DNA from 4 places in the Pedomonas sp. genome. Region 2 is predicted to be linked to each of the others. Evidence: predicted binding sites of a transcription regulator. Region 2 holds the regulator's gene; each other region holds the start of a gene.
The links. Region 2 encodes LexA, which represses DNA repair genes until DNA is damaged. Its sites were predicted from a motif close to GTTCCNCNCTTGTTCT; they were not measured.
Positions count from the first base shown of each region.

Region 1: uvrA (excinuclease ABC subunit UvrA) is a predicted target of LexA. The motif match lies at 1,143-1,158, and genes of this name have one in related genera.
Region 3: VIG90_RS10760 (PA0069 family radical SAM protein) is a predicted target of LexA. The motif match lies at 2,028-2,043, and genes of this name have one in related genera.
Region 4: VIG90_RS06335 (error-prone DNA polymerase) is a predicted target of LexA. The motif match lies at 1,079-1,094, and genes of this name have one in related genera.

Region 1 is NZ_DATBUP010000230.1:3,464-6,575, forward strand. Features, by position in the region: gene VIG90_RS16915 (NUDIX hydrolase) at 93-890, shown strand; gene uvrA (excinuclease ABC subunit UvrA) at 1,169-3,112, shown strand, end outside.
Region 2 is NZ_DATBUP010000258.1:6,052-9,163, forward strand. Features, by position in the region: gene VIG90_RS18235 (ComEC/Rec2 family competence protein) at 1-1,090, shown strand, start outside; gene lexA (transcriptional repressor LexA) at 1,109-1,825, opposite strand; gene glp (gephyrin-like molybdotransferase Glp) at 1,883-3,088, opposite strand; gene moaC (cyclic pyranopterin monophosphate synthase MoaC) at 3,104-3,112, opposite strand, start outside.
Region 3 is NZ_DATBUP010000140.1:9,727-12,838, forward strand. Features, by position in the region: gene VIG90_RS10750 (ribonuclease HII) at 1-38, opposite strand, end outside; gene VIG90_RS10755 (energy transducer TonB) at 235-711, opposite strand; gene VIG90_RS10760 (PA0069 family radical SAM protein) at 951-2,018, opposite strand; gene VIG90_RS10765 (hypothetical protein) at 2,126-2,605, shown strand; gene VIG90_RS10770 (FMN-binding negative transcriptional regulator) at 2,651-3,112, opposite strand, start outside.
Region 4 is NZ_DATBUP010000079.1:2,101-5,212, forward strand. Features, by position in the region: gene VIG90_RS06330 (GntR family transcriptional regulator) at 156-821, shown strand; gene VIG90_RS06335 (error-prone DNA polymerase) at 1,141-3,112, shown strand, end outside.

The sequences.
Region 1 (3,112 bases), on a different contig from region 2:
CCCCTCGCTGGCCTATCCATTTGCCGCAGCTTTACGGCGGGCAGCGGTGCGCATCCTTGCCCAAACCGGCCGGCGCTGCCACATTCCATGCCATGTCGAATACAGCAGTTCCCATCCGTCCCGCCGCCACGCTCCTCATCATCCGCAATACCCCCGAAGGCCTTCAGGTCTTCATGGTCTTGCGGAACCGTGCCGTCTCCTTCGCCTCTGGCGCGCTGGTGTTTCCCGGCGGCAAGGTTGATCAGCAGGACCGTGATCTGATCGGCAGTGATCTGACGGAAGGCTTTGCCGCGCTGGACCCGTTCGAGGCCTCCTGCCGCATCGCCGCCCTGCGTGAAGCATACGAGGAGGCCGGCATTTTGCTCGCCCACCGGGCGGACGGCAGCCGCATCTCGGGCGAGATCCTCGCCACGTACGAGGCGGAGCGGGCCCGCATTGCCAACTGCGACCTGCCGTTTGCGGACTTCCTGCGCACGCACAGCCTGAAATTGTCGGCGGACGGCGTGGCCCCGGTCGCGCGCTGGATCACGCCGGAAGGTTCGCCCCGGCGTTTCGACACCATGTTCTATCTGGCCCCCGCCCCGGCGGACCAGACGGCCAAGCACGATGGCGGAGAGTCTGTGGAATCCCTATGGGTCAGTCCGCAGCAGGCGCTGGACGAAGGCGAAGCGGGCAAATGGTTCATCATCGTCCCCACCCAGTTCACGCTGGAGTGGCTTGCCCAGTTCCGCACCGTTGAGGAAGCAATGGCGGCGACGCGCAACCGTGCGATTCCGCCGATTCACGGCTCCATCGAGGTAAGAGACGGAATTGAGATGTTCTGTATTCCCGACGAAGCCTGTTATCCGCGCTCCTTCATTCCTACATCGGAAATCAAGCGCGGGTTCTGAGGTCGAGTATCGTTCCGTTGACGCCTGATTCCGTCTTCCGTCAACGGTCGGACGCCGGCCACAGAGCACCGCACGACTGCCCCGCTTATAGCCCCGCTTCGCTTGACTTTTGGCACGCGCCACTGTTGTGGAAAGAGCCGTTTCTCCAAGGCTCCCCCGTGTCGCCTCTCTTCAGGCGCTGGGTTGATGCCCTGCGGCAATCCCCCCCAACGGGACTAGATTGGGACTATGCGTCTAGCCTCTTGAGTTAGACGAACAAATATGGAACAAGCGCACTCATGTTGACCCATATTTCGATCCGTGGCGCACGCGAGCACAACCTCAAGTCCGTCGATGTTGATATCCCGCGCGACAAGCTGGTGGTCATCACCGGCCTGTCCGGGTCCGGCAAATCATCCCTGGCGTTTGATACCATCTACGCCGAGGGCCAGCGCCGCTACGTGGAGTCCCTCTCCGCCTACGCCCGCCAGTTCCTCGACATGATGCAGAAGCCGGATGTGGACCACATCGAAGGTCTGTCTCCTGCCATCTCCATCGAGCAGAAGACCACCTCGAAGAATCCGCGCTCCACGGTCGGTACCGTCACGGAAATCTACGACTACATGCGCCTGCTCTGGGCGCGTGTGGGTGTGCCCTATTCGCCTGCCACCGGCCTGCCCATTGAGGCGCAGACAGTCAGCCAGATGGTTGACCGCATTATGGCGCTGCCGGAAGGCACCCGCTTCTACCTGCTGGCTCCCATCGTGCGGGGCCGCAAGGGCGAGTACCGCAAGGAAATGCAGGAGCTGCGCAAGCAGGGCTTCCAGCGCCTCAAGGTAGACGGCGAATTCTACGACATCGACGATGTTCCGGCGCTCGACAAGAAGTTCAAGCACGACATCGATGTGGTCGTCGATCGCATCGTGGTGAAGGAAGGCATCTCCACTCGCCTTGCCGATTCTCTGGAGACGGCCCTCAAGCTGGCGGATGGTCTCGCCATTGCCGAAATGGCCAGCAAGTCAGATGAAAACGACACGCCGGAGCGTATCGTTTTCTCCGAGAAGTTCGCCTGCCCGGAGTCCGGTTTCACCATCGCCGAGATCGAGCCCCGGCTGTTCTCGTTCAACAACCCGCACGGCGCCTGCCCGACGTGTGACGGTCTGGGCGAGAAGCTGTACTTCGATGCGGAACTGGCCGTTCCCAACAGCGAGCTGACCATCGCTGGCGGTGCCATTCTGCCGTGGGCGAAGTCCAACCCGCCCTCACCCTACTACATGCAGGTTCTGGAAAGCCTGGCGGATCACTTCGGGTTCTCGATGAACAAGCCGTGGCATGACCTGCCGAAGAAGATCCAGGACATCATTCTATACGGCACCCGGGGCGAAGCCGTGCCGCTGGTGTTCGTGGACGGCCGCAAGCGCTATCAGGTCAACAAGCCGTTCGAAGGCGTACTGAACAATCTCGAACGCCGCTGGCGCGACACCGACTCCCAGTGGATGCGCGATGAACTGTCCCGCTTCCAGGCCTCGGCCCCGTGTGAGGCGTGCAACGGCGCGCGCCTGAAGCCGGAGGCGCTGGCAGTCAAGGTCGGCGGCAGGACCATCTCGCAGGTCACGGAAATGTCCGTGGCCGAAGCTGTGGGCTGGTTTGCTGAACTGCAGGCCCAGCTCAGCCCCAAGCATGCGGCCATTGCCGAGAAGGTGCTGAAGGAAATCGGAGATCGTCTCGGCTTCCTCAACAACGTCGGCCTGGATTATCTCAACCTCTCCCGCTCGTCCGGCACCCTGTCCGGCGGCGAGAGCCAGCGCATCCGCCTTGCTAGCCAGATCGGCTCGGGCCTGACCGGCGTGCTCTATGTGTTGGACGAGCCCTCCATCGGCCTGCACCAGCGCGATAACGACCGGCTGCTGGAGACCCTGAAGCGTCTGCGCGACCTCGGCAACACCGTGCTAGTGGTCGAGCACGATGAAGACGCCATTCGCACAGCCGATCACGTGATCGACATGGGCCCCGGTGCGGGCGTGCATGGTGGTGCCATCATCGCCGAAGGCACGCCGCAGGACATCATGACGTCCGAGAACAGCCTGACCGGCGCATACCTCTCTGGCCGCCGCATGGTGCCGGTGCCGGAGCAACGTCGTCCTGGCACGGGCAATTTCGTCACGATCAGCGGCGCACGAGCCAACAACCTGAAGAACGTCACGGCCTCCATTCCGCTGGGCACGCTGACCTGCATCACCGGC
Region 2 (3,112 bases):
GGAGGCGATTAGCCTGCGGCTGGTGGCGGCGGGGGCAGGGCTCATCCTGCTGTTCCGGCCAGAGGCGGTGCTCAGCCCCAGCTTCCAGCTGTCCTTCGCGGCGGTGACCGGACTGGTGGCGCTCTATCAGTCCCGCTTTGCCGAGCGATGGCTGCGGCGGCGGGAAACGGATGGGCGGGGCCGCAGCGCGCTTCGATGGGCGGCCGGGCTGATCGTGAGCAGCCTTGTGGCCGAGGCCATGCTGTCACCCATCGCCATTGCCCACTTCAATCAGACCGGCGTGTACGGGGTGATTGCCAACTTCGTTGCGATTCCGCTGACCAGCATCCTGATCATGCCGGGGCTGATGCTGGCGGTGGCGGCCGAAAGCATCGGCGGGGTGCCATGGGTGACGGAGGTGCTGCGCTGGGCCTTAGACCTGCTCATCGGCATCGCCCGGTCGGTGGCGGCCTGGGACGGCGCGGTGATGCGCTGGCGGGCGCTGGGCGGCGGGCCCTTCAGCCTGATGATGCTGGGGCTGATCTGGCTGTGCCTGTGGCGCACGCGGCTGAGATTGCTGGGGCTCGGCCTGACAGCGGCAGGACTGGTTCTTGCCGCCATGACACCGACGCCGGATCTGTACGTGAGTGCCGATGGCGGGCTGATGGCGGTGCGGCTGGAGGACGGGCGCATGGCGTTCTCAAGCTTGCGGCGGGGCAGCTTCACGCGCGCGATGTGGCTGGAGGACAGCGGGCTGGATGCCAGAGCAGTTGCGCGGCTGGACGAGGCGGCAGGGCCAGCGCTGGTTCAGGAGTGCGACGAAGGGCTGTGCCGTGTTTCGCTGAACCGGCACGGAGACTGGCGGCGCATCGTCTGGCTGAAGGACTGGCTAGATAACCCCGTGCTGGCGCGGGTTTGCGTGGAGAGCGACGTGATCATTGCGCCGCGTGGACTGCCGAGATGGTGCCAGCCGAAGCTGCTGAAGCTGGACGAGGCGGGCCGTAAGCGGCTTGGAGCCGTGACCGTGCGGTTCGGACCCAGCGGTACGCCGGATGTGCAGGCGGCCCAAACGCAACGCGGCCGCCACCCATGGGTGACGGCCGCGCGCTGAACTTGAGCAAAAAACTATTTAGTACCGGCGCATCAGCCCGATGAGCTTGCCCTGAATGCGAACCCGCTTCGGTTCGTAAATCTGGGTCTTGTAGGTGGCGTTGGCCGGCTCGAGCCGAACCTTGCCTTCCTTGCGGCGCAGGCGCTTCAGCGTGGCTTCGCCGTCATCGACGAGAGCAACGATGATGTCTCCATCCAGCGCATGCTCGGCCTTGCGGATAATGGCGTAGTCACCGTCCAGAATGCCGGCCTCGACCATGGAGTCACCGGAGACTTCCAGCGCGAAGTGATCGCCAGGACCAAGCAGGGCGGGCGGAACAGCGAGCTGACGATCGCTTTCCATTGCCTCGATGGGAACACCGGCAGCAACGCGGCCATGCAGCGGTATCTCGACGAACGTCGCGGCAACCGGCTGAGCCTTGGGCTTGCCGAAGGGACCACGCACAACGTTGTCCGAAGCGGCGATGGCGGCATCCCGGTCGCTTGCAAGCTGCGGCTTGACAGGGCGGGTGGGGGCTGCCGCATCCGGCAGGCGCAGCACTTCCAGCGCGCGGGCCCGGTTGGGCAGGCGGCGGATGAAATTGCGCTCCACCAGAGCATTGATAAGGCGGTGAACGCCGGACTTCGATTTAAGCCCGAGCGCTTCCTTCATTTCCTCGAACGACGGCGAGATGCCGGACGTTTCGAGACGCTGATGGATGAACATCAGCAAATCGTGCTGTTTGCGAGTGAGCATTGCCCAAGTCCTTCGTGGAACAGACAATGAACGTTCTATGAAAGTTCCACGAAAAGGTCAATCGGCGTTGAGTAGTAGAAAGGCGATATTCGACCCTTTTTCTGCGGCCGGCGCATTGATGGGACGAATGGCGAGGGCGTTCGCGGCCTCAAGACGGGAGAGCATGGCGCTGTCCTGCACAGGAAAGGGTGTGACCTCCCAGCCGTCCGCACTCGCGGTGACCATGGCGCGCATGTAATCGACCCGACCGCCATTGGGACGTACGTCGACCGTAAGGCGACCCTGCAGCGGGCGCGGCAGCGGGTCAGCCGCGCCCATAAGATGACGAACCAGCGGCAAGAGATACAGCTGGGCGCAGACGTAAGCAGAAACCGGGTTGCCCGGCAGACCGATGGTGACGGACTCGCCAAGGGTGCCGAGCATCATGGGCTTTCCCGGGCGCATGGCGATCTTCCAGAAATCGATGCGGGCACCGGCATCAACGAGCGCCGCCTGCACATAGTCATGATCGCCAACGGACGCGCCGCCGACCGTGACCAGAATGTCCGCATCCGCCGCGGCCCGGGCGATGGCGTCACGGATCACGTCATGCCGGTCGGGCAGGATGCCGAGGTCCTGGACCTGCGCGCCGCAGCAGCGCAGGAGGGAGGCCAGCATGACGCCGTTGGAGTTGACGATCTGGCTGGGGCCGGGGGCCTGACCCGGCGGGACGAGTTCATCTCCGGTCGACAGAATGACGACGCGGGGACGGGCGAACACCTCGGCGGTGCCGTGGCCACTGGCAGCCATGAGGGCGATGCCGCGGACATTGATGCGCGTGCCGACCTGTAGCAGCAGGCTGCCCTCGGCAAAGTCCTGCCCCGCCTTGCGGACATGGCGGCCCGCGTGGGGCGGGCAGTCTCCGATCAGGCGGATTGCGCCGTCCTCGTAGGCGACGTCCTCCTGGAGAATGACGGTATCGGTGCCGTCCGGCATGGGTGCGCCGGTCAGCACGCGCACGGCCACGCCTTCCTCGAAGAAGCCGTCGAACGCCTTGCCCGCAATGGCCTCTCCGATCACAGGGAAGGTAATTCCGGGGGCGATGTCCTCGAAGCGGACGGCATAGCCATCCATGGCGGAGGCGTTGAACGGGGGCTGGGTAAGCCGCGCGATGACATCTTCGGCCAGATAGCGGCCGTGGGCTTCGCTCAGCGGCACCGTCTCACGGCGACGGTTGCCGCCCGCTGCCAGCACATGGGCTTGCGCTTCCGCCACGCTCAACATCTCACGCCTCCGTCATCATGGCGC
Region 3 (3,112 bases), on a different contig from region 2:
GTGAGCTCAAGCTCCAGCGTCGGGATCGTCCTGGCCATGCGGGCTTCAATACATCCGCCGCAGGCGCGTGCAACAGGGCAAGCGGGGGATTGAGCCAAAAAGGGTGCGGGAGAGCTGGGGTAAGCTCTCCCGCAGGCAGGGCTACGATAGTCCCGGGGCCGGTGAGTAAAAGCCCCGGTTGTTATCCGACCCGCGAGGGGGCGGGCCGGATCCTTGCTAAGGACAGCGGGGGCCTTACTTCGCCGAAGCGAGGGCCGTCTCCGGCTGTTCCTTGAATGCCTCGGCCAGCTGGACTTCCTGCTCGGGCGTGCGAGCGATGCCAAAACCGACCTGAAGAGTGATGTTGCGGGGCGTTGCGGCCTGCGGCAGCGGGGGGAGCTTGTCCAGCTTCTGCACCGCCTTGAGCGCGGCCTTATCCAGGCCTGCGTCCCCGGTCGAGCGGGCGATGGAAACATCCTTCAGCGTGCCGTCCGGCGATACGGTGGCGGAGATGCGGGCCAGGCCCTGCTTGCCTTCCCGCAGCGCGAAAGCGGGATACTGAATGGTCTTGTCCAGCTGGGCCTCGGCATGGCTCACCCACTCGCCTACAGAGGCCGGGGCTTCAGCGCGGGCATCGGTGGCGGTGGTGGCCAGCATGGTGGCAACCGTCAGAGCGATGGCGGAAAGAGCGCAGGTGGACTTCTGGAAGCTGAAGATCGAGGACAGGGTCATGGCGTTTCTCCGAAATGGGCGTTGGGGGGGGCTGACTGCACTGGTACTCGGTGGCCGCTACTCACTGGGTTCGTCGTGTTAGTGTGTTAGTCATGTACAACAGTAGCAGAATAAAACAATAGGAAACGGGTACACCATCGATGAGTCGCGCGGATTCATCGACGAAATGAGTGAAAAGCGGGTTTCAGGGTGTCTTAGGGGTGTATGAGAGGGTGTGTTGCACCCCTCTCAGGCCAGACTCAGAAGAGAGACAGCTGCGGACCCTGCGGGGCGCGGAAGTGGCTGACGGACAAGGAGAAATCGTCCCGCAGCAGGTTGTGGCGCGCGCAGGCGGCACGGAATCGGGCGCGCAGCATCTGGGCATAGGCGTTGCCGCCGCCGGTCATGCGGCTGCCGAATCCCGGATCGTTGGTGCGGCCGTCCCTGCTCTGGCGCAGGAGCGAGAGCACCCGCTCGGCCCGGTCCGGCACGTTGTCGTGCAGCCATTCCTCGAACAGCCCGGCCACTTCCCACGGCAGGCGCAGAAGGATTGTGGATGCGCCGCGCGCACCGACTTTGGCGGCAGCCTCGATGATGCGCTCAATCTCATGGTCGGTCAGGCCGGGAATCAGCGGGGAGAGGAACAGGTTGACCGGCACGCCTGCCTCGCTGAGCAGCCGAATGGCCTCGATCCGCCGCTTCGGCGTCGAGGCGCGCGGCTCCATCAGGCGGGCCAGGCGGTGGTCAAGCGTGGTGACGGAGATGTTCACGCTTACCAGTTGCCGCGCCGCCAGCCGTGCCAGCAGATCAATGTCTCGGGTAACGCCGAAGTTCTTGGTGGTGATGGTAACCGGATGCCCCGTGCGGTCCATCACCTCCAGAAGGCTGCGGGTGATGGCGTAGCGCTTCTCGACGGGCTGGTAGGGATCGGTATTGGTGCCCATGGCGATGGGCGAGGGAGTGTAGCCCCGCTTGCCCAACTCCTTCTCCAGCAGCGCAGCAGCGTCCGGCTTGGCGAACAGCTTCGTCTCGAAGTCCAGCCCCGGCGAGAGATCCATGTAGGCATGGGTGGGACGCGCGTAGCAGTAAATACACCCGTGCTCGCAGCCCCGGTAGGCGTTCACCGAGCGATCAAACGGCAGGTCCGGGCTCTGGTTGCGGGTGAGGATGGTTTTGGGTTTCTCGATGGTGATTGTGGTCGCCAGCGGCGGCAACTCATCAGTAACGCCCTCCGCGTCCAGCCAATCGCCGTCAGGCTCTCGGTCAGGAAGGTTGAACCGTGCACTTGCCCGGTTGTTCGTTGCCGCTCGTCCACGCGTCTGGGTCATAGGCGAAATAGAACATAACAGGAACGATCTGGCAAGTAGCTGTTCGAATGGCAGGAGTGGTGTATGCTGTTTAAGTTAGCGGCTCGTTCTTGTGATATCGGAAAACAATGGAACTCTCTGATAGTCATTATTGGAAGGTTGTACGTTTTTTTTATGTGATTTTTGCCCTTATGCTTGCTATTGCGGTGATAACGCGTGACAAGCCGACCTATAATTTGCGAAATGATCTGGTTGTGGGATGCTACGGGACCAATAATGGCCCAAGTATTTCTCTGAATTCAGACGGTATGAAGATTCTTCAGGGTGAATTCCCTAGGATTGGATTTCACCTGGAAGCAAGTAAAACCGGTATTGACCTGGTTTCCCACGCACCTCTCGAAGCTGAGATGACGCCAGACGGATACCGGTTTCGCATTCAGAAGAGGGGCCTGGCTACAATCTCGCCCTTCTACAAAGTCATAAATGGTCGTGCCTATCCGACGTTCGACACTGCAGGCTCGGATGGGTTTCAAATGCTGAGTTCTGACGGGGCGGTGCTGAATTATCAGTCAGTTGATCCGGTGTTCTGTGAGGAGACGCTGCCTTGATAAAGGTGTCTGACCAGCTTTAATTCCACGCTGATGCGCCTTGCGTCAGAGCAGGTCCCGGCGGTGGGTCTCGATGAGGTCGGCCATGGCGGGGGCGTTGTCTTCGTGGCGCAGGCCGTCCGCCACGCCCTGCCGATCGGTGCTGGAGCGGTTCTGGCTGACCTTCCACTTGCCCTCGATCCGCTCGATGGGGATTTCCAGCCCGACGATGCCTTTCAGCAGACTGGCGATGAAACACTCCGGCGCATCGGAGACTTTCCACGGGTCCGGGCGATGATTCTCCTGTGTCTCGGTGAGGTGGGAAATCTGTTCGAGGAGCCAGTCCGCACTGTCGATCACCTGCGGCAGGCCCCGGACCTGCACCATGACGTAATTCCAGGTGGGGACGACCTTCTTGTGCTCCTGCTTCGAGGGGTACCATGAGGGGGACACATAGGCCTGCGGCCCCTGGAACAGCACCAGCGCCTCCGGGCCTTCGCACAGATCTACCAGTTGCTCGTTCGCCTT
Region 4 (3,112 bases), on a different contig from region 2:
TCAACTCAGGCTATAATATACGAAAGTTACCTTCGTGGCGGTGGTTGCTAACAAGAGAAGCCTGCCAATGGGCCAGTGTGTGCAGCTTTGAGGACGGCGCCCAGTCTCTTCACTGGGTATTAAATCCACGTCTTGCACAGAAGGAAAGGGCAGGAATGTTCATGCCTCGCAGCTCCGCAGGACATCGCACGGCGGAAGCGCCATACCGGCGCCTCAAGGATCTGATTCTCCGGAATCACTATCAGCCGGGCATGCACCTTAAAGTCGCCGATCTGGCCGACGAACTTGGGGTCAGCACGACCCCCGTTCGTGAAGCCCTTAATCGGCTTGTCGTTGAACGTCTGATCGATGGCGCACCGGGACTCGGTTTCTTTGCGCGCCAGCCATCGGAATTGGAAATCCGCAACCTTTACGACATGAACCAGTGGTACCTCGGCCTTGCGCTCAGCGAGGCGGAAAAGGCCACAGCCCAACCGGACTCGTCTCGTATCAGCGCGCTGACGTCTGTGCTGAACGGCGTACGGCCCGGAGACCGGGAGGGAGAGGAAAGCATAGCCAACGCAACTGGCGAGTTTACGCTGCTGGTGGCGGAACAGGCTCGAAACTCGGAAATCTTCCGGTCTGTCAGTAACATCAATGACCGGCTCTATTATGTCAGAGTGTGTGAAAGCCGGCTGATGAAAGATGCCGTCAGCCAGCTTCAGACTATGTTCCAGCAGTTCCACGCGCGCCAGATTGATACGCTTCGGCAGTCCATCAAGGCCTACCATGAAACGCGTACGGCTCTGCTGCCCGACCTCATGCGGGAATTGACCCGCTAGGATCAAGGCCGGGTTACCTCCGGTTCCAGTTGTTTCGGCCGGCGCCTGGACATGCCCCCGCATAGTCCATGGCTCGCCGGCCTTCGTATTTTTATTCCCCTGTCTGAATTCTTGCCTGCTCTCTTCATCTTGGTCGCCACTCCCCCCGGTTTCATTTCAGGGCGTCGCTTGATCGTGGCCTGAGCGCGCCAGACCGTTGCCGGTGCATCGGTTGCTGATGAATGCCGCTTTGTTCGGGAAAACGCTTGTGATAATGTGGAACAAATAGAGAACAAAGAAACGCGTGCAGAACGAGCCCATCTATCCCGAACAGGTGCTTATGAGCCGCTACGCTGAACTTCAGGTAACGACCAACTTCTCCTTTCTGCGGGGCGCAAGCCGCCCTGAGGAACTGGTGTCTCATGCGCAGGCGCTGGGGCTGGAGGCGCTTGCCGTCACGGACCGGAACACGCTGGCCGGGGTGGTGCGAGCGCATATGGAAGCCAAGAAGCTGGGCATGCGGCTGGTGATCGGCTGCCGGCTCGATCTGGCTGACGCACCGTCCCTGCTGGTTTACCCGACGGACCGGGCGGCCTATGGACGGCTGTCGCAACTGCTGACGCTGGGCAAGCGCCGCGCTCCGAAGGGGGAGTGCTACCTGACGCTGGCCGATGTGGCGGCGCGCGCTGAAGGGCAGGTCATCGCCATCATCCCGCCCCGGCGGCGGGATCGCTCCACCATTGCGGATTTCATCAAGCAGCTTCTGCTGATGAAGCAGATGCTGCGCCCGGCGCACAGCCTCTACCTGGTGGCACAGCACTTGTACCGGGGCGATGATCGCCGCTGGCTGAGCCGCTTGCAGGCGATCGGCGACGGCCTCGGCCTGCCGCTGGTGGCGAGCAATGACGTGCTGTATCACGAGCAAGAGCGCCGCCAGCTTCAGGATGTGCTGACCTGCATCCGAGAGAAGACGACCATCAGCGCGGCGGGGATGCGCCTTGCCGCCCATGCGGAGCGTCACCTGAAGACGCCGGAGATCATGGCCGACCTGTTCCGGGGCCATGAAGAGGCGCTGGCCAATACCCTGAAGATTGTGGCGAACTGCCAGTTCAGCCTCGACCATCTGCGCTACGAGTATCCGGACGAGCCGGTGCCGGCAGGGCTGACGCCGCAGCAGCATCTGGAGGCGCTGGTGTGGGAGGGCGCATCGCAGCGTTTCCCGGGCGGGCTGCCCGATCATGTGCGCACGGCGGTGCTGCGCGAACTCGAACTCATTCAGCGGATGGAGTATGCGCCCTACTTCCTGACGGTGCATGACATCGTCGCCTATGCGCGCGGCGAGGGCATCCTGTGCCAGGGGCGGGGCTCGGCCGCCAACTCGGTGGTGTGCTTCTGCCTCGGCATCACGTCGGTCAATCCGACCGAGGTGAACCTGCTGTTCGAACGCTTCATCAGCGAGGAACGCCGGGAGCCGCCTGATATCGACGTGGATTTCGAGCACGAGCGGCGCGAGGAGGTCATCCAGTACATCTACCGGCGCTATGGCCGCCACCGGGCAGGTCTGGCGGCGACGGTGATCTCCTACCGTCCGCGCTCGGCGATTCGCGATGTGGGCAAGGCCATGGGTCTGTCGGAAGACGTCACTACCGCGCTGGCAGGCACGGTGTGGGGATCAGGCCGGGAAGGTGAGATTGACGAGAAGCGGCTGCGCGAGGCGGGCATCCAGATTCTGGACGCCAAGCTGATGCAGGCGCTGCGACTCGCCAATGAACTGATCGGCTTTCCGCGCCATCTGTCGCAACATGTTGGCGGTTTCGTGCTGACCAAGGGGCCGCTCGATGAAACCGTGCCCATCGGCAATGCGGCCATGGCAGAGCGCACCTTCATCGAGTGGGACAAGGATGACATCAACGCCCTTGGCCTTCTGAAGGTGGACGTGCTGGCGCTGGGCATGCTGACCGCCCTGCACAAGGCGTTCGATCTGGTGGAGAAGCACCACGGCCGCGCGCTTACGCTCGGCACCATTCCGCGCGAGGACCAGGCTGTTTACAACATGCTGTGCCGGGCCGATTCGCTGGGCGTGTTCCAAGTGGAAAGCCGGGCGCAGATGAACATGCTGCCCCGTCTCAAGCCGCGCTGCTTCTATGATCTGGTCATTCAGGTGGCGATCGTGCGGCCGGGTCCGATTCAGGGCGACATGGTGCACCCCTATCTGCGCCGCCGCGACGGGCTGGAGCAGGTGGATTATCCTGCGCCCGGCCCGGATCATGGTCCGAAGGACGAGCTGGAGCGCATCCTCAAGAAGACCCTCG